One region of the Sivoneniella epilithica UHCC 1019 genome, then DNA from elsewhere that is predicted to be linked to it. Evidence: predicted binding sites of a transcription regulator. Region 1 holds the regulator's gene; the other holds the start of a gene.
The links. Region 1 encodes NtcA, which controls nitrogen genes in cyanobacteria. Its sites were predicted from a motif close to TTTGTANNNNNNNNTACAAA; they were not measured.
Positions count from the first base shown of each region.

Region 2: the regulator NtcA is predicted to act here: its motif matches at 1,756-1,775, upstream of AB3R30_RS20940 (P-II family nitrogen regulator).

Region 1 covers NZ_JBFPDP010000017.1:22,250-26,222, reverse strand. Annotated here, with positions in the region: gene corA (magnesium/cobalt transporter CorA) at 1-281, opposite strand, end outside; gene AB3R30_RS12370 (DUF3084 domain-containing protein) at 383-1,729, opposite strand; gene ntcA (global nitrogen regulator NtcA) at 1,885-2,622, opposite strand; gene fabI (enoyl-ACP reductase FabI) at 2,946-3,725, shown strand; gene pcrA (DNA helicase PcrA) at 3,879-3,973, shown strand, end outside.
Region 2 covers NZ_JBFPDP010000044.1:1,069-5,041, forward strand. Annotated here, with positions in the region: gene AB3R30_RS20925 (NACHT domain-containing protein) at 1-678, opposite strand, end outside; gene AB3R30_RS20930 (hypothetical protein) at 796-957, shown strand; gene AB3R30_RS20935 (hypothetical protein) at 1,076-1,666, shown strand; gene AB3R30_RS20940 (P-II family nitrogen regulator) at 1,842-2,189, shown strand; gene AB3R30_RS20945 (ABC transporter ATP-binding protein) at 2,372-3,199, opposite strand; gene AB3R30_RS20950 (hypothetical protein) at 3,163-3,753, opposite strand; gene AB3R30_RS20955 (DUF4079 domain-containing protein) at 3,805-3,973, opposite strand, start outside.

The DNA.
Region 1 (3,973 bases):
TGCATAATATCTTCATTGCCAAATCCTTTTACATCGACCCAGGAAACTGATTCGGTATCTAGATAAGGAATGATTTCTTCGGGGGTATCGAGTTCGCGTCGGCTAGCGCCCTTTTTAGAGTAGTCAATCAAAATGATGACGGGTGGGGGGGCTTTGGGATCAATATCAAGGGTGCCCGGAATCTCGCCGGGGGTGTGATAGTGATAGTCAATATAGGAGTCGTCTTGATCAAGGTCAGGAGATAGCTGTATTAAGGGTGGGTGCAAGCGATGGTCTACCATGTCAGAAAACCTTTAACCATTTTTTGAGAAGGCGATCGCTAAAAGTAAATCGTTGCTCAAAGGGAATCATTGCTAGTGTACTGTTGCCAGGACTGATAGAGTTATTGCGATCGCAGTAACTCTTTGCCATTCTGTACTGCCACCAGATTTACTTTTAGAGGACCTGCTGTCAATGTTTTTTCCTCCGCGATCGTTCTTAGCTCGATCGTCTCGTTGTACCCTTGCAGCTTTTCGATAAATGTCAATAGATCTTGGACTCGCCCATCGCCAATTTGCACCGTATCAGTCAGAATTCCCAAACGCCGCGCCCTAAATCCGGCTGCGGTTACTAGCAGATTAATTCGCTGCTGAATTTGAACCTCGCTCAAGCTAGCTGGATTTAGAGACGTGGCAGCAATCAGATCCCCTTCTTGAAAAACAATCCGGTTGGGAGCCGCTTCTGCAAAAACTTGAACCAGGTTTTCTCCAGTAAGATAATTGGCAGCTGACGAAATACGGACTACATAATCTTGACCGTTACTCACTTGCCTGATCAGTTGATCCACTTCGGCTTTGGTAATTTGAATGATTTGTCCCTGCGGTTTTGTGCCAGGTCGCACCAATTGAGTTGCAGAGCGATTGGCTTCTCGTAAAAGCTGATCGATCGCGCCTTGGGTAGAGCGTGGGTCAAGAATCCGCACCACCGCCGAAGAAAGCACTTGCCCCCGCTGGATTGCCACATTACCCCGGCGCAACCCCTCGGCTTCTCGCTCCAGCTTGCCAATTTCTTGCACCAAAAAATCTTGCTGAGCTTCTAGCTGTTTCAGTCGCCCTTCCCGCTCACTAATGATTGCACTTTTGGCTTTAATTTCCTCTTCTGCCACTGCCACAACTTGACTCTGCTCTGCTTGCAGTCGGCTAATATTGGCTCGAAATTGCAATACTTGCTCAGAGATAGTGGCAAGTTGGCTGCGGTTTTGTTCAAGAGTCCGCTGTACTGTAACGCGATCGCTCATGGCACGGTTCCGTTCGGCGATCGCGCTTTTCAAAGAGCCGCCAATGGTTTGAATCTGTTTTTGAGTACTCATTAGTTGCTTTTGAGCCTCAATTTCTTGGGCTTTTGCCCGGTTTAATTCGGCTTCAGTACGTTGCTTTTGAGCTTGAGCCGTTTCTAACTGACTTTTTGCATCGTTTAGGTCAGTGCGTGCCCGTCTTAGCTTGCGTTGAAGTGCGCCTAATTCAAAGACTCCGGTGCGTAATGGACCACTGGTTGCAAATAGAATCCCCAAGGTGGAAGCAGCAACGACGATCCCCGTCAAAATGGTGATTAAGGTTGCCGTGCGACGCGGGCGTAAGTTAAATAGGCTGAGGCGAGCTTTCCCAACTTTGGTGCCAATGCGATCGCCCACAGTGGCAATCACACCACCAATTACCAATATTGCAAATATTAGGATCAGCCCCGTAGACATCGCTGCTCCAAACCAAAACGCCCTAACCTTTGCAATGCAAACAGGGGCAAACTCATCTATAGCCTACCCCATGAATCTTTGATGATGGCTCTACTCACTTGCGAATTTGTGAGCGCACAACTCTTATTTTTAATAAACTGCTGGTTTCTAGCTCATCACGTAAACTGCTGACTTAAGGTTACAGGATTATGCACAGTAATTTTCTTTTTATGAATCGAAACCATATTATCTTGCCGTAAGTCGCCTAAAAGCCGAGTGACCGTCACACGGGTAGAGCCGATCGCTTCTGCGATCGCCTGATGCGAGAGCTTCAGATCAATCGTAATTCCTTCTTTACTGGGCGTACCAAAATCTCGGCACAGAATCAACAAAAAGCTAACCAATCGAGAACCCATATCGCGATGAGCCAGCGTTTCAATCATCATTTCAGTCTGCAAAATGCGCGAAGACAACCCTTGCAGCAAAATCATCGATAGATCAGGGTTATCTTTTAACGCTTTCTCAACCTGTTCAATCGGTACTGAAAGCAACTCCACAGGCGTAAACGCCACAGCATGATAAAAGCGATCGGAACGATGTCCTGTAATCAGCGACAGCACCCCAAACACACTATTTTCTCTCAACAATGCAACTGTAATTTCTTCCCCTGCTTCGTATACCCTAGAAAGCTTTACGGCTCCCTTAACTAGGAAGTAGACGCGCTCAGCAGGATCGCCTGGAAAAAAAATCGTTTTACCCCGTTCAAACGATTCAACAACGGGTGGAAACACCCCACTTCCCATCTGACGAAATACCGATGCCAGTGGTCTATCTTGCGTCACAACCATATTCCCCTGCTCGGAGTCCTTACTACGTGCCAACTCGTTGAATAAAACATGCCGAATAATTAGCATTCAACTCTGTAACTTAGAATACTTAAACGCACTCCTAAAGGGTTTTTTGTACCCTTTGTTACAAAATAAGGCGATCGCAGCCCCTATACAAAAGCTTAGAGTCACTTACCTACCGCTTTCTTACCCATATAAAGAGCCTAGAAAGTATCAGTATCTTAACCGCAGCTTGGCAAATTGAACAAAATTCATTGCAAAAATAATTACGGGCATCTATTGAAATCCTTTTTGCAGCTAAACTTTAGAACTCTTGAACTAACTAGGAGTGCTATCTTTATACCCCATATTTCAGTATCCTCATAGGTGCCCTCAAAGGATTGATTGCCATGCTGGACTTGACTGGGAAAAACGCCCTTGTAACCGGAATCGCTAATAACCGCTCGATCGCGTGGGGCATTGCCCAACAGCTTCACAAAGCCGGCGCGAACATTGGCATTTCCTATCTACCCGATGAAAAAGGGAAAATGGAAAAAAAGGTAGCTGAGTTGGTAGAACCCCTCAATCCCAGTGTATTTGTTCCATTAAACGTTCAAGATGATGCTCAAATTCAATCTGCCTTTGAAACCGTAGGCGATAAGTGGGGCAGAATCGACATTTTGATTCACTGTCTAGCATTTGCCAACCGAGATGACCTGACAGGCGGCTTCGTGGAAACATCTCGCTCCGGGTTCGCCACAGCACTGGATATAAGCACCTACTCCCTCGTTAAGCTCTGTGGTGCAGCAAAGCCATTGATGACCGAAGGCGGCAGCATTGTCACACTTACCTATTTAGGTGGTGTGCGAGTGATCCCCAATTACAACGTCATGGGGATCGCCAAAGCGGGTTTGGAAATGAGCGTCCGATATTTGGCAGCGGAACTGGGACCTCAAAAGATTCGAGTGAATGGCATTTCTGCCGGACCCATCCGCACTCTGGCATCCTCTGCGGTGGGCGGAATTTTGGATATGATTCATCATGTGGAAGCCGTCGCGCCCTTACGTCGCACCGTCACCCAAACAGAAGTGGGAAACACTGCCGCTTTTTTGTGCAGTGATCTATCCAGCGGCATGACAGGGCAGATTCTTTATGTGGATGCGGGCTACGAGATTTTGGGCATGGCTTAGGCAAAGCAATCCTGGTTGACCGCACCAATCATTTGTTTCATTCAGGGGGCGATCGCCCCAGTAAACTCCGATATCCTCTTGGTCAAACCCCACAGGATTTAGCAAGATGCGATACCCTTATCTAGAAACTGCACCTTCCGCAAAATAGCCTCCATGAGCCAGACTCTCGATATCAGCCACCTCAATTCCTCTCAGCGTCGTGCCGTAGAACACTACTGTGGACCGCTGTTGGTAGTAGCAGGAGCGGG
Region 2 (3,973 bases), on a different contig from region 1:
AAACTCCAGCAATCCCGGTTCTCCCTTCTCCTCTGCAAACTCCTTCAGCGTGATGAAAAAGGGGACGCGATCGCCCTGAAATTTGCCGTCAATACACTGCATTGCTAGATGCTTCAGAAAGGTGGTTTTCCCCGCTCCCGGCTTGCCCAAAATCATCAGCTTTGAGAACTTCTCCACCGCTTCCAGTCCCGGCACTCGCTTTTGTTGCACATTGCCAATGCAGAAGCGATCGAAGTTTTCCAGCGACCCTTCCCGCAGCAGTTCCGCCAGTTCCGATCCCCGCGATCGCGTCAGTTTGTGCAGAATGTTGACCTGAATGTAAATGTTGTCCAAGTCGATCGGCTGGGTCATATCCAGCACCCGCATCGTCCCGCACCGTTCCTGCGTGTATGTCTGGATCTGCGATCGGGCTTTGGATACCAGTTCAACAATGCTCGGATCTGGAGTTTCTTCTTCAGGTTCAGCAATATCTTTGATCAACAGATCCAGCAGGCGACAGGCTTCCTCAAAAATCCATCGATCTACAGGTTTTCCATTAGCAAAATTACCAATAGTGGAACGACTTACTTTCAAGTCAGGCGCGTCTGCCAGATTCTGCTGTGTCCAGCTATCCCGATTCATTGCCTTTCTGATCTTCTTTACGCCTGCTTCAGATGCCCGCAACGATCGATCCACCATATCTTCACCAAAAGATTCGATTGCTTTTGTTCTAACTCATGCAAGTCACGCAAGTCACGCACGGGTTGTCATGCACACCCCAGCAATTCTGGAGAAGTCAACTCACAAGAACTTCCAATGAAACCTTCCAACTTCAAGAAATGGCGTAAGGTGACTGAGTTTGCGATCGTTGGTTTCGCCATTTGGCTCAATCCCCAGGCAGGTCTACCAATTTTTCTGCTTAAACTCAGCTTTCAGATCCTCTGGACCCTGCAAGACAAAGACGACCTACAGAAGTAAACGTAAGGGGCGATCGCGCAAGGGTGACTTGTCAGTTCAAGAAAAACGGTCACTTTTTAAGTTTGGGTTTATCGTGTGGGCAATCATTTTTTGCTGTATCCACAAACACTTCTTTCCTATGACCTCTAACGTCAATACTAAACCGATGATGCAACTTGCCAAAACATCCACGCCTTCAAAACTAGAAGCACCCCGTAGCCCGTCTGTTCCTATTTCGGTCTATCGAGAAGTCGCCAGTGAACTGCAATCTACTCGAACGTCCCTCGATTCTTTAAAGGTTCAAAATAACGATCTGGTTCAAAGAAATCAGCAGTTGCGGCTAGAAATTGAGCGAGTAGTGCAGTCAGCCCTCTATCTTCGTCAGCTTGCAGATACTACTTTACAGGGAGACAACTCACAGGGAGGCAACGCAAGTCCAGACAACTTTTCCAGCTCAGTTGCCGAGACTTCACTGACCGCTGAAACCCTAGCACGCCCTGTTCACTTAAATCGTTCGTCTGCTGGAACTCCTGCCAAAAACGCTTTGAAGCAGCTTACCAATTTCCCTGGGAAACTGTTTACGGGGCAGCCTAGTCAGTCTGCTTCGACTACTCAAGCGGAAGCGAAAGAAATTGGGGCATGGTGGCTAGTTTTGGTCATTTGCATGATTATTGTGACGGCGTTTGGCACCGGATTTTTGATTGTGCGCCCGTTGCTGCCTTCCCGTTAGAGATCTTTACTTCCATGAATGCTTGAAACATCTTTAGTATCTTGCTATTAGGCAAGTATTTGATAAAGTGTGCGATCGCCAGACAGCAGACTGTAGTTTTTGTTACAAAATATTCGCTCTGGACGGTGATAGAAAGTGACATGCTAAATAACAAAGCAGCCCATAAAAATAAGGAGTGAAGGAGTTGAAAAAAGTTGAGGCTATTATTCGCCCGTTTAAGCTTGATGAAGTAAAGATTGCGCTTGTCAATGCAGGCATTGTTGGCATGACGGTTTCTGAGGTCAGAGGCTTTGGTCGCCAGAAGGGACAAACTGAGCGCTATCGCGGGTCAGAGTATACCGTTGAGTTTTTGCAAAAGCTCAAGGTTGAAATTGTGGTTGAAGACGAACAGGTAGACATGGTGATCGATAAGATTATCGTAGCGGCTCGAACGGGTGAGATCGGCGATGGCAAGATCTTTGTGACTCCAGTTGATCAAATTATTCGCATCCGCACCAGCGAAAAGAACCAGGAAGCCGTTTGAGCGGTTTTAGTTGGGTTTCTAACAGTGTTGGAGGCTTTTACCCGTTCGCTTCCCCTACTCTGTCGCCAAATCTAGACAGAGTTGTCCTAGTTTATAAGCGTTTGTAAAGTTCTGTTTCTAACCTCTTGATTCAGTGGCTCCCCTATAGGAGGAGCCTTTTTCATTTTCAGATTTTTGACCTCTCACGCCCATTCTTCTTCCTGGGCGATCGCGGTTTGCTGCAAGGCTTCTTCAAGGGTTCGCCAGTTAATCTTACTTGCGGGTTGATCTACAACTAACTGTCCTCCCTGAAAGTGTAAAACACGAGTACACCATGCTTGAGCCAGATCCAGTTGATGTGTCACCATTAAAACCGTGGGCGCATATCCAGATTGCTTAAAGACCGCGAAAAACTGCTGGCACTGATTGGCATCTAATGCGGCAGTGGGTTCATCGAGCAATAAAACTTGAGGCTGGGCAATTAGGGCACGGGCGATCGCCACCCATTGCCGTTGTCCTAACGATAATTGCGGCTCAGTTCGATGCAGCCACTCAACCGGAATGGGCAGGCGATCGCGCCACTCGCTCACCTGGGCTGCGATCGCTTGCGGCGAAAAACCCCGTAGTTGCAGCGGATAAGCTAAGGCATCTTGTACTGTCATTCCCAGCAACTTAGATTCTTGGGGTAGCAAGAGAATATGTTGTCGCAGGTCAACGGGAGAAATTTCGGTATTTGGGCGATCGCCCAAATAAATCGATCCCTGAGTTGGAGAAATTAGGCGGTTCAGCAGCCGTAATAGAGTAGTTTTACCGGCTCCAGCGGCACCCACAATCGCAACGCGATCGCCCTCAAAGACTTCAAACGACACCTCCCGCAGCGAATAGTAAGCAGGCAGGTTGAATTGATCCCTGCGCCCCAATTTGGCAGACTTCAACAATTGCGGTGCGAAACTCACCCGATCTACGCGAATTTGGGTAGGTTGAGTCGGGGAGATCATGCCGTGAGGGAAAGTGCCGTCCAAATTGTCCAACTATCCACCAACAGCAACAGCACCGTTAACCCTAGCAGCATTAAATACATCCATGGTTGCGACAATGGACGCACATCACTGGTATCAATCCCTGTTCGTTCTTGCACTAAGCGAACTAACCGTGAAAACCCTGCAACGCGCATTGGCAACAAATACGCCTGCCCAGCCTGACTCAAAAAATAATACACAATGCCTCCCTGCCCAGTAGAGCGAGGTTTCAAAGCTTTTACTTCTGCCCAGGGTAAAACCCATCCTTTCCGCAAAAAGCGCGGCATCCAGGCTGGATAGGTCACCTGAATCTCTGTTTCAGTGACAATCACTCGCTCTGACAATGCTCCATATAGGGCAACAAAGCCTAAGCTAATGCCCAACCACAGCCATTGGGGAGAAACAACCACTCCGTCTGTTTGCGGCAGTAAGGGCAATGGCGATGTTAATGCCCCATATAACCCCAGCAACGTTATCCGAATCAGCGGTGAAAGCCTAAACGTTACCGGAAAAGTTTCTTTTACAGAAATAGACTGCGTTTCGGGTGATGATTGAACCGATTCCACTCATCTTGCTCCATTTTTCTATACTTTACACCCTACCGTCGAGTCGCTCCTTCAAGGCAGGTATTTCTGCACCACTGTCCAACCTGTAGCCGATACCCCAATAAACCCCACCAGCAAGATTGTATTAATGCCAATGTGTAGCCGCCTTGCCCATAGTCGCTCTGTAGTGATCTGCACGGCACTCCAAGCCGACAGAAACACGAGATAGACAACGGCTAAA